Regions from separate parts of the Kribbella sp. NBC_01484 genome, predicted to be linked through region 1. Evidence: riboswitches for the same ligand, from Rfam matches in the RefSeq annotation. Region 1 holds a riboswitch; each other region holds the start of a gene.
The links. Region 1 has a riboswitch for ZMP and ZTP ahead of OG555_RS37770 (glycine hydroxymethyltransferase). Riboswitches for the same ligand answer to the same signal wherever they lie in the genome.
Positions count from the first base shown of each region.

Region 1 (3,966 bases):
ATGATCGTTCCGGTGGCGCTGTCGCTGATCACCGTGCTCTTCCGCACCGAGGAGGATCGGAAGAAGGCGATCGGGTTCTTCGTCGTTGCCAACAGCATCGGTATGCCGCTCGGCCCGATTGTCGGCGGACTGCTGCTCGACCACGCCGGCTGGCAGTGGATCTTCTTCATGAACGTCCCGATCGCGTTGATTGCGGCCCTTGCGGTCACGCTGCTCGTGCCAGAGACCCGAAGCTCGCGGCGACCGGCCATCGACTGGCTCGGCATCGTGCTCTCCAGTGCTGGTCTGGCGTGCTTGGTGTACGGCGTGACCAAGGCCGGCGAGACGTCGTGGACCGATGGTGTCACGGTGCTGTTCCTCGGACTGGCCGTCGTACTGATCGCCGGGTTCCTGCTCTGGCAGCGGCGGACCACGCGGCCGTTGATCGAACTGCGGTTGTTCCACGAGAAGACGTTCACCGGCGGGGCGGTGCTGCTCACGGTGTCGGTGTTCGCGATCTTCGGGTTGCTGTTCACGATGCCGCAGTACTTCCAGGGCATCAACGGATCGGACGCGCTGCACACCGGGCTCAAGTTGCTGCCGTTCATCGGCGGGATGACGCTCGGCGCGAAGGTGGCCGAGCCGGTGGAGGCGAAGGCCGGAACCCGGCTGGTGGTGATGGCCGGGTTCGTGGTGATGGCCGTCGGGTTCGTGCTCGGGGCCTTCACGGGGCTCGGCACCGGGTACGGGTACACCGCGATCTGGTTCGTGGTGGTCGGCTTCGGTCTCGGGTGTTCGATGCCGCAGGCAATGAACGCGGCGTTGGGTGTGCTCGACCCGGAGCGGGCCGGGACCGGATCCGGTCTGCTGCAGGCGTTCCGCCAGGTCGGCGGCACAGTCGGTGTCGCGGTTCTGGGCACGGTGCTGAACTCGGTCTACCGCGCAGGAGTCGACACGACCGGACTGCCCGCGCAGGCCGCGGATGCGATCGAGAAGGGACTTGGTGGCGGGCTCGCCGTTGCGGCGAAGTCGGGCTCCGCCGACCTGCTGAGCGATGTCCGGGACGCCTTCATGACCAGTCTCAACACCACCATGTGGGTGTCGGCGGGAATCGCAGTCGCGGGCGCCGTGCTCGCCGCCGTGTTGATGCCACAACGGCGAGCGCCCGCTCCCAAGAGTGTGGAAGCGGGCGCTGCGCGAGTCAGCTGAGCTCGAGGCCCGGGTACAGCGGGTGCTTGTCGAGCAGTTCGGACGAGGCGGCCTTCGTCTTGTCCGCGACGCCGTCGGCGAGCACGTACTTCGCCTTGGACGGGGCACCGGCCGACGTCGTGGTCGGCGTCGTGGCGGAGATGACGTCGACGATGAGCTCGGCGACCCGGTCGAACTCGTCGCCGCCGAAACCACGGGTGGTCAGCGCCGGCGTGCCGATCCGGACACCCGAGGTGTACCAGGCGCCGTTCGGGTCGCGCGGTACGGCGTTCCGGTTGGTCACGATGCCGGCGTCGAGCAGCGCGGACTCGGCCTGCCGGCCGGTGATGCCGTACGACGAGACGTCGAGCAGCACGAGGTGGTTCTCGGTGCCGTCCGTCACGAGCTTCACGCCACGCTTCATCAGGCCCTCGGCCAGCGTGACTGCGTTGTCGGCGACCGCCTGCGCGTACACCTGGAACGAAGGCTGCCGGGCCTCGGCGAGCGCGACCGCCTTCGCCGCCATCGTCTGGCTGAGCGGACCACCCAGCACCATCGGGCAACCGCGGTCGACGGAGTCGGCGTACTCCGGCTGGCACAGCACCATGCCGCCGCGCGGGCCGCGCAGCGACTTGTGCGTGGTGGTCGTGGTGACGTGCGCGTGCGGGATCGGGTCGAAGTCGCCGGTGAACACCTTGCCCGCGACCAGGCCGGCGAAGTGGGCCATGTCGACCATCAGGGTCGCGCCGACCTCGTCGGCGATCTCGCGCATCTTCGCGAAGTTCACCTTCCGCGGGTACGCCGAGTAGCCGGCGATCAGGATCAGCGGCTTGAACTCGCGCGCCTTGCGGGCCACCTCGTCGTAGTCGAGCAGCCCGGTCTCCGGGTCGGTGCCGTAGGAGTGCTGGTTGAACATCTTGCCGGAGATGTTCGGCCGGAAGCCGTGGGTCAGGTGACCGCCGGCGTCCAGGGACATACCGAGCATCTTCTGGTCGCCGAGCGCCTTGCGGAGCTTGGTCCAGTCCTCGTCGGACAGGTCGTTGACGTGCTTGGCGCCGGCCTCGGCCAGCGCCGGGGACTCGATCCGCTGGGCCAGGATCGCCCAGAAGGCGACCAGGTTCGCGTCGATGCCGGAGTGCGGCTGGACGTAGGCGTGCGGTGCGCCGAACAGGGCCTCGGCGTGGTCGGCCGCGGCCTGCTCGACGGTGTCGACGTTCTGGCAGCCGGCGTAGAAGCGGTGCCCGATGGTGCCCTCGGCGTACTTGTCCGAGAGCCAGTTGCCCATCGTGAGCAGGGTGGCGGGGGAGGCGTAGTTCTCGCTCGCGATCAGCTTCAGCGACGAGCGCTGGTCGGCCAGTTCGGCCTTGATCGCGCCGGCGATCGTGGGTTCCACCGCGCCGATCACCTCGAGCGCGTTGCGGTACGCGGCCGATGCGGCGGCGGCATCGAAGGGTTGAGTCATCGTTGTCTCTCCTGCGGTTGCAGTGGGTCGAAGGCACCCAGGCGCACGGTGCCGACGGTCTTCGCTCCCCGGTGGTTCTCCACCTCAGCGCGCCAGTCGCGACCCGCTCACCCTATCGCGTACACACCCTTCTCTTGCGGCTTGTGTCCGAAGAACTGTGGCCTATAACCCTCGGATCTTCGGACGCAACGCGATCAGACGGCGCGGGCGAGGATCGGGGTGAAGGGAGTGGTGCGGGGGAGGGTGCCGAAGACGCCGGCCCAGTCGCCGGCCAGCCTGGACGCGACGAAGGCGTCGGCGACCTCGGGTGCCGAGTGCCGGACGAGCAGGGACGCCTGGAGGCAGACGGCCATCCGGGCGGCGAGGCGGCGTGCGCCGGCCTCCGCCTCGGACACATCGGCAAGCGTTTCCAGTACGTCGTTCACGGCGGCATCGAGGCGGTCGTCCGCACCCCGTGCCGCGCCGACCTCGAGCAGCCACGCGTCCAGCGACTCCGGCCTTCTGAGCGCACGGAGGACGTCGAGCGCATTGACGTTCCCCGATCCTTCCCAGATCGAGTTCAGCGGCGACTCGCGGAACAGGAGGGGAAGGCCGGACTCCTCGACGAACCCGTTACCACCCAAGCACTCCAGCGCCTCCGCCACCATGAAAGGCGTTCGCTTGCACACCCAGAACTTCGCCAACGGCAGCCCGATGCGCCGGAATGCGGCGGCCTGCTCGTCTCCACCGACCGACGCGTCGGCCGCAGCCGCAAGCCGCATCGCCAGCGCGGTTGCCGCCTCACTCTCCAGGGCCAGGTCGGCCAGGACGTTCTGCATCGCGGGCTTGTCGGCGAGGAGCCCGCCGAAGGCCGAGCGGTGGCGGGTGTGCCAGCTGGCTTCGACGAGCGCTCGTCGTTGGAGGGCGGCGGAGCCGAGGACGCAGTCGAGGCGGGTGGCGGCAACCATTTCGATGATGGTGCGGACGCCGGCGCCCTCGTCGCCGAGGCGGTAGCCGATCGTGCCGTGGAACTCGACCTCGCTGGACGCGTTCGACCGGTTCCCGAGCTTGTCCTTCAACCGTTGCAGCGCGAACGCGTTCCGGTTGCCATCGGCAAGCACCCGCGGCACGACGAAGCAACTCAGTCCGTCCGGCGCCTGCGCGAGTACGAGGAAGACATCGACCTGCGGCGCCGAGCAGAACCACTTGTGACCGTTCAGCTGATATTCACCGTCCGGCCCGGTCGGCGTCGCGGTGGTCAGGTTGGCCCGGACGTCCGAGCCGCCCTGCTTCTCGGTCATCCCCATCCCCGCGAGGACGCCGGTCTTCTCGGCCGCGGGCAACCGGCGTACGTCGTA
Region 1 is NZ_CP109437.1:7,813,056-7,817,021, reverse strand. It holds gene OG555_RS37775 (DHA2 family efflux MFS transporter permease subunit) at 1-1,188, shown strand, start outside; gene OG555_RS37770 (glycine hydroxymethyltransferase) at 1,181-2,629, opposite strand; ZMP/ZTP riboswitch at 2,658-2,737, opposite strand; gene OG555_RS37765 (acyl-CoA dehydrogenase family protein) at 2,824-3,966, opposite strand, start outside.

Region 2 (3,966 bases), 990 kb from region 1:
CTCGAGTGCCGGGTGGCCGGTGTCGATGCCGGAGTCGAGGATCGCGACCTTCACGCCGTGACCGTCGAGGCCGCGGCGCCACGCGGTCGGCGCCTGCACCTGCTCCAGGTATGGGTCCAGCGGTGCCGCTGCGGCCTTGGAACCGCTACTCGGCGGCGTCTTGCTCGTCGATCTGCCGGTCCCGGGCGCCGACTCAGGCACACGATCACCATGCAGGGGTGTGTCCAGCCAGATCTTGGCCGGCAGGGCGGACCGGGCGGCCGTCAGGGCCGAACCGAACGCAGTCGCCCGGGACTTCTCGATCCGGCCCGCAGTCGCACCGATGCTGGCCAGCGTGCGGCTCGGGGTGAATCCGGCGTTTGCCATCGTCCGCGCGCCGGAACTCTCCCGCACGATCACGGGCAGGTCCGCGCGGTGCGCGTCGTCGTACCCCATCTCGACGAGGCCGGTCACGTCGAACAGCGCAGGGTCGAGTACGCCGGGAACCAGGCTCGCGACGTCGTGCGGGATCACGCTGATCCGGCCGTGGTCGTTACGTACGGCGTACCCGACCGCGGACCCACCGTCGCGGGACCGGACGTCGACCTGCGGCTTCCCGTCCGGGCCGGGCCGCAGCGTGACGTGTTCGCCGGTCAGCAACGTGACTGTGGCGGGGCTCCTGAGTACGGGGGCCGGCTGGACGACCGGCGCGCCAGCTGTCGGTGCCGCGGTAGCGGTGACTGGAGCAGTCAGCCCGGACAGCGCCAGGGCGCCGCTGGCCAGCAGCGCCGGTATCGGTAAAGATCGTGGAAACCCCACCGGGTACACCATCCTTGCTGTAGGCACCGATCAGGTGCGGACGTCTTGCCATAGGCACCGATCAGGTGCGTCGTGACCTTTGGTATCCGATCCCACCCGGCGCGGTCACGAGACTGCCGTGACAGGAGGCCGACATGACCGGAATCAGTCACCCGCCGACCGACAGCGGTCGCACCCGACTCGAGGCGTACGTCGACGGGTGGCGGCGGCACGACATCGCGGCGGTTCTGGACACGTTGACCGACGACTGCGTGGTGATCGAGTCGTATGGGCCGGTCTATCGGGGCAAGGCGCGGGTCGAGCAGTGGATGAACGCCTGGTTCGGCGCCGGCGGCACCGTCGACGCCTGGGAGATCACGTCATCGGCGGCGGCCGGCGACACGCTGATCGTCGAGTGGCGCTTCGAGTGCACGTGGAAGGGCGAACCCGGCGCCTTCGACGGCGCCACGATCGCACGACTCGACCAGGGCCGCATTGCGTACCTCCGCGAGTACGCGACCACCGCTGCGCTCTACGACTGGACCGGAGTCTGGCGCGACTGAGTTTGGATCCGTGGATGCTGACCGGTCCGATCCGCCGCGATGGCGTCCATTTCATGGGTTGTCCGCTGCTGTTGTGGGTTCTCCCCTCGTGCACCAAGGGAGAACCCACAACGGGATGGGAGATCCGGCGCTTCGGTTGGTTCGGTGGGTGTTGCCCGTGCCGTCGACCGGATCGCCAGGCCATCACAACGAGGCGAGGACGAAGACCTCCCACGGACGATCGCATCGTCTCGGTGATTGTGATGGCCTGGAAGTCCACCCGCACCCGCCCGGCGGTGGTGGCGGGTTGGGCGATGCCGCGCCGCTGACCGGACCTGCAGCACTCACCAAGCAGCGCGATGCCAGACGGGCCCCGCTCGGCCGCGAGCAGTCGGCGGCTGACGGACCGGGTTAGTGAGTGCCCCACGTCCGCCCAGGCCAAGACCCGCGGGCGGCCGGGGCAGGCTGGGGAGGATCCCCCACCCGATCCGGGACGAGATCCTCCCCACCCGCGGCGGCAACCGACAGAACAAGGCCGACCGCCGGGGACGCGAAGGACGCGAACGAGCCACCCACGGATACGTCAGAAGAGCCGGTTATCCCCTGCCGTTGTGGGTTCTCCCCGCGTGCACCGAGGGAGAACCCACAACAGGACGGGATATCCCCCGAAGTTGCGCGGTGGGCTGCGGCGGAGCGAGATCAAGTGACGAGCGCCGGAACGGTCCACGGATCCGGGCTAAGGTGTCGGTACACCGCGACTGGCGAGGGTGGAGTACCACCGGGGAGCGGGTTGTGGACAAGGCGTCGTCCGCCTGGGCGCCTCCGGCTCTCGGTTTCGGAGGCTCCTGATGCGCTACGGCATGAATCCCCACCAGCACGCCACGATGACGGCTCTCGGCGGCTCCCCGTTCACAGTCGTCTCGGGCGTTCCGTCGTACATCAACGTCCTGGATGCGCTGACCGGTTGGCAGCTCGTCCGCGAGGCGTCCGGTGCCTTCGGCGTTCCGGCGGCGGCGTCCTACAAGCATGTGTCTCCCGCCGGGGCGGCGCTGGGGGACAGCGTGGCCGGCGCCTACCTGCGTGCTCGCGATGCCGATCCCAAGTCGTCGTACGGCGACTTCGTTGCCGTCTCGCATCCCGTCGACGCGGAGCTCGCCGGGGTGCTCAAGCGTGTCGTGTCGGACGGGATCATCGCGCCCGGGTACGACGAGGGCGTGGTCGGGACGTTGGCGGCGAAGAAGCGTGGGAGCTTTCTGGTGTTGGAGGCGGATCCGGCGTTCGAACCACCGGCGGAGGAGGTTCGCGAGCTCTACGGACTGCGGTTGACTCAGCGGCGGGACGACGTACCGCTGACTCGTGAGCTGCTGGATCCCAGGGTGCCCGACGCGGCGGCCCGGGATCTCCTGCTCGGGCTGATCGTGGTCCGCTACACGCAGTCGAACACGGTCGCGATGGTCAAGGACAGCATGACGATCGGCGTCGGCGCCGGGCAGCAGTCGCGGGTGGACTGCACCCGGCTCGCCGGCGAGAAGGCTGCCGCGTGGTGGGGCCGCCGCTCGACTGAAGCGCTCGCGGATGTGGCGATGGTGTCAGACGGTGCGCTCCCCTTCGTCGACAACGTCGAGGAAGCGCACCGGTACGGCGTCGCGCATATCGCCGAGCCGGGCGGGTCCATCCGGTCGGACGAGGTCGCACAGGCGTGCGCCGTGCGCGGCATCAGCTGGTCGCCGACCGGCGTCCGGCTGTTCCGGCACTGATCAGGCGACGTCGACCTTGGGTGGCTCGCGCTCGGCCGGGGCCGGCTGCGGACCGCCTTCCAGCTGGATGTCGGGAATGATGCGGTCGAGCCAGCCCGGCAGCCACCAGGCCCGGTCGCCGAGCAGCGTCATGACGGACGGGACCAGGACCATCCGGACGATGCTGGCGTCGATCAGGACGGCGACGGCCATGCCGACCGCCAGCATCTTCACCGTCGGGTCGTCGTCGAGGACGAAGCTCAGGAAGACCACGATCATGATCGCCGCCGCGGTCGTGATCACCCGAGCGGTCGCGCCGATCCCGATCGCCACGGCGCGATGGCTGTCGTTCGTCGCGATCCAGGCCTCGTGCACGCGGGACAGCAGGAACACCTCGTAGTCCATCGACAGCCCGAACACGATCGCGAACATCAGCATCGGCACGAACGACGGGATCGGCACCTTCTCGTCGATCCCGACCAGGGAGGATCCCCAGCCCCACTGGAAGACCGCGACGATGACGCCGTACGCGGCGCCGACCGACAACAGGTTGAGGATCGCGGCCTTGACTCCGATCAGAAGCGAGCGGAACGCCACGGTGAGCAGCAGGAACGCGAGCAGCACCACCGCGCCGATCAGCCACAGCATCCGACCGGCCACCTTCTCGGTGAAGTCGACATACCCGGCGGTCGTGCCGACCACGAAGGTCGGCTCCTGCTGCCCTGCGAGTACGTCGTCGCGGATCCGGTTGACCAGATCCTCGGTCTCCGCCGACGACGGTGACGTGGTCGGGATGACGGTGATGATCGCCGTCGTACCGGCGCTGTTCATGGTCGCCGGTTGGACGGCGGCCACTCCGGCGGTTTTCTGCAGCGTGGACGTGAGGCCGGTCAGCAAGGTCTGCTTGTCGG
Region 2 is NZ_CP109437.1:8,801,075-8,805,040, forward strand. It holds gene OG555_RS42425 (S8 family peptidase) at 1-798, opposite strand, end outside; gene OG555_RS42430 (nuclear transport factor 2 family protein) at 933-1,340, shown strand; ZMP/ZTP riboswitch at 2,064-2,144, shown strand; gene OG555_RS42435 (5-aminoimidazole-4-carboxamide ribonucleotide transformylase) at 2,168-3,076, shown strand; gene OG555_RS42440 (MMPL family transporter) at 3,077-3,966, opposite strand, start outside.
Region 2: it holds a riboswitch for ZMP and ZTP, as region 1 does, so the genes downstream of both, OG555_RS42435 (5-aminoimidazole-4-carboxamide ribonucleotide transformylase) here and OG555_RS37770 (glycine hydroxymethyltransferase) in region 1, are expected to answer to the same signal.

Region 3 (3,966 bases), 680 kb from region 1:
ACCGCCACGTCTTCGCCTCCTTGGTCGTCTGTCTCCAACCCTAGAGCAGAGTGGTCAGAGGGTGGACAGCCGTCTCGGATAGTGCCGCCTCGAGCAGCCTCCGGGCCACCGGAAGCAGCCCGGCCTCCCGGACCGGTGCGAGCGGATCGGTCAGTTGCCGACGACGCCGGAACGATCCCGGCGGTTGGCCGTACGCGAGGGAGAAGCGGCGGGAGAAGTGGTACGGATTGCTGTAGCCGCAGTCGGACGCGATCTCGGCGATCGTCGCGTTGGTGCGCAGGAGCGCGGTCGCGGCCCGGGCCAGCCGGATCAGATCCAGGGCGTACGCCGGTCCGCAGGCGTACCGCTCCCGGAAGAGCCGGTGCAGGTGCCCTGCCGACAGGTTCGCCGCAGCGGCCAACTCCGGGACGGAGATGATTCGCGGGCCGCTCCTCGCCCACACGGTCGCAACATGGTCGACCAGGCGGCGGACAGCATCCGGCATCTCCTCGCGCGACTGACCGGCCGGAGCGCTGAGGAAGACCTCCAGCATCGTCGCCACCAGCCGGTCACTGTGTCCCCGGACCGACGATGACGGTACGCCGGCAAGGTCCAGCAGGTAGGTGCACAGCCCGTCCAGCAGGCTCGGATCGGACTGGGATCGCACCGACGGCCAACTCGACGCATCGCCGAGTCCGCCGAAGTCCTCGATCTGGAAGTGCACGTACGCATGTCGCGAAGGGCGATCGCAGTCCCAGATATAAGCATCCCGGTTCCCGCGCCGAGCCAAGGCCACGATGCCCGGGCGAAGGTCCTCCTCCACGGTCGCCTGCCGGACGCCGGCATCGTCGTACACCTCGGTCCGCCACCGCGCCGAACCGCTCAGGATCCACAGCAGTTCGTAGTTCGGCAGCGTGCGTGGGCCATAGGTTGCCCCGGGCGGATAGTCCGCGACCTGGACCACGGAGTTCACGCTGATCACCGGGGGTCGCGAGGTCACGAACAGATAGTAATGCGCACGCCCGCGACATTGGCCGGGCCTGGTGTGCTCTGAGACCGTGAAGCCGGTCATCGCCCCCGAAGGCCGGATGGAGCATCAGATGCAGTCTGTTACCGCCGTACACAGCTTCGCCGAGGTCACCGACGAGTTGGTCGAGTCGTTCCGGCGGGACGGCTTCGTCGTCCTCGATCAGGCCGTGTCGCCCGACCAGGTCACCGCGCTCCATGCCGCGGCCGAGGCTCTGTGCCGCGGTGACCTGGGCGTCATCGACGGAGGTCCAGCCGCCGAGCCGACAGCGGATGTCCTGCGCAAGTACCTGTGCATCCACCAACCACACAAGGTGTCCGACGTGGCACTCGCGGCGTTACGGGCGCCACGGGTGGTCGCGGCGCTGACCGCGGTGATCGGGCCGAACGTCAAGGCCATGCAATCGATGCTGTTCATCAAGCCCGAGGGGAAGCCGGGCCAGGCATGGCACCAGGACGAGTTCTTCATTCCGACCAGGGACCGCTCACTGACCGCGGTGTGGATCGCGCTCGACGATGCCACCGTGGAGAACGGCTGCCTGTGGGTTCTGCCGGGCTCCCACCGCCGCGGTGTCATCTACCCCGACCGGGAGCAGGACGATCTCCGCTTCGACTGCACAGTGGAGGCGTTCGACTTCCCGTACACCGACGACGATGCCGTCCCGGTCGAGGTGCCCGCGGGTTCAGCGGTGATCTTCAACGGTTATCTGCTGCACCGATCACTGCCGAACACCGGCCGGCACGGACTCCGCCGGGCGCTCGCCAACCACTACATGAGCGCGGAGTCGCTGCTCCCCTGGCAGTCCGTGCCACCTGGAGTCCACGTCGGCAAGCACGACTACCGCGACATCGTGATGGTGGCCGGGACCGATCCGTACGCCTACAAGGGCATCGACGATCTCGCTCGCCCGCACTCCCGGCGGGACAAGGACGGCGGGTGCGACCGCTGACTCAGCCCGCCTGAGCCTCGGCGGCGTCGACGGCCTGCTCCAGCAGGAGGGCGATCGTCATCGGTCCGACGCCGCCCGGGACCGGCGTGATCAGGCGGGCGACCTGGGCCGCCTCCTCGAAGTGCACGTCGCCGATGTTGCCCTCGTTGTACCCGGCGTCGACCACGACCGCTCCCGGCTTCAGCCAGTCGCCGCGGACGAAGTCGGGTTTGCCGACCGCCGCCACCACGATGTCCGCCGTCCGGACGATCTCCGGCAGGCCGACGGTCCGCGAGTGCGTGTAGGTGACGGTCGCGTTCGATGCCAGCAGCAACATCCCGACCGGCTTGCCGAGAATCGGGCTGCGGCCGATCACGACCGCGTGCGCCCCGGCGATCGGTACGTCGTACGCCTCCAGCAGGCGCATGATCCCGCCGGGTGTCGCGGACCGGAACCCGGGATCGCCGAACGCCATCGCGGCGAACGACCGCATCGTCACGCCGTCGACATCCTTGGCCGGGTCGATCGCCTCGAACGCGGCCCGCTCGTCGATCTGCGCCGGCACCGGATGCTGCAGCAGGATCCCGTGCACCGCCGGGTCGCTGGAGAGCTTGTGAATCTCGGTGACCAGTTCGTCGGTGGTCGTGTCCGCGGGCAGTACGACGCTCCGCGACGCGATGCCGGCCTTCTTCGACCGGTTCTGCTTCATCCGCACGTACGTCGCCGACGCGGGGTCATCGCCCACCAGCACCGTCGCCAGACACGGCTGCACGCCGGTCTTCTCCCGCAGGGCCTTCGCCCTGGCGGCCGCCTGAGCCACGATCTCCGCGGCGAGGTCGGTCCCGGTCATCAGTTCGGCGGTGGTCATGCGCGCGCTCCTTCGGGCGTCGACAACAGGTCAGATGCCCAGGCGCGCGGCGCAGCCGGATCTCCGGCAGGCCGTTTCCCGGTGGTTACCCACCTCAACGCCAGTCGCGGCCCACCGGTCAGGATACCCGGGCGGTCACCTCGGCGATGAACGTGTCGGCGACACCGTCGCCGATGCGGGGGTAGGTCTGGGAGTGCGGGAGGCGGATGTCACGGATCTCCTCGGCCTGGGTGACCAGGTGGTTGATCTGGGCCTGGCTGGTGGCGACGTCCGAGCTGTTGCCCTCGGCTCCTGCTTCGAGGACGCGGAGGGCCTCGCGGAGCGCCTGACCCCAGTAGAAGCTCGCGTCGAGCCAGGCATCGGTCTCGTCGGCGAAGGACGGGTCGGACACACCGGCGCGGATCTGCGCCGGAGCGTTCTCGATCGCCTCGAAGTACGGCTCGAGCTCCGCGATCGCGCCGGCCAGGTCGCCGCCCTCCCAGGTCGCCCAGAATTCGGCGATCTTCGCGGCCAGCACCGGCGCGTTCGCCAGGTGCAGCTTCCCGTCGTAGGTCGTCAGGTCGGCGAAGACCTCGAGCGCCGCGATCGTCTCCGGGTCGCCGGAGGCCCGCTCGGCGATCGCGCGACGCCACGACGCCTGCTGGTCGTACGTCGCCGGGTTCCAGCCGAACTCCGCGAACGAGTAGAGCGCGAGCTTGCTGGCCCCGGCCTGGTTCATCGGGTTCGAGATCACGCCGACGACCTGGTCGGCCAGGCCAGGCTCGCGGTTGCTGTAGTCCGCGAGCAGGATCCGGCCGTGCGCGTAGTCGTTGACCGGATAGTTGTCCCAGATCAGGATGTCGTGCCCGAACACCGCCTTCGCTTCGGCCGCTTGTGCGCTCGTGATCGAGTGCGGGACGACACCGATCCCGGTCCAGTGCACGACGACCGCGCTATCCAGCTGTTCCCGGAGCGCCTGCTTGTACGGCGACTCGGTCACGTCGTAGTACTCGGTCGGCACCATCTGCAGCGGGGCGAGATCCGGCTTGGTCGCCACCCACTCGCGCTGGATCCGGTTCAGCAGGTCGCTCTGCGCCCGCCCGGCCCCGCCACCACCGGCGCCGTACTTCTCCTCGTCCTCGGCGCAGTGCCACTTCTCGTACTCGATGTCGTCCAGCGGCACGT
Region 3 is NZ_CP109437.1:7,135,133-7,139,098, reverse strand. It holds gene aroH (chorismate mutase) at 1-8, opposite strand, end outside; gene OG555_RS34470 (helix-turn-helix domain-containing protein) at 41-979, opposite strand; gene OG555_RS34465 (phytanoyl-CoA dioxygenase family protein) at 1,080-1,955, shown strand; gene OG555_RS34460 (bifunctional 5,10-methylenetetrahydrofolate dehydrogenase/5,10-methenyltetrahydrofolate cyclohydrolase) at 1,957-2,802, opposite strand; ZMP/ZTP riboswitch at 2,832-2,920, opposite strand; gene OG555_RS34455 (beta-N-acetylglucosaminidase domain-containing protein) at 2,921-3,966, opposite strand, start outside.
Region 3: it holds a riboswitch for ZMP and ZTP, as region 1 does, so the genes downstream of both, OG555_RS34460 (bifunctional 5,10-methylenetetrahydrofolate dehydrogenase/5,10-methenyltetrahydrofolate cyclohydrolase) here and OG555_RS37770 (glycine hydroxymethyltransferase) in region 1, are expected to answer to the same signal.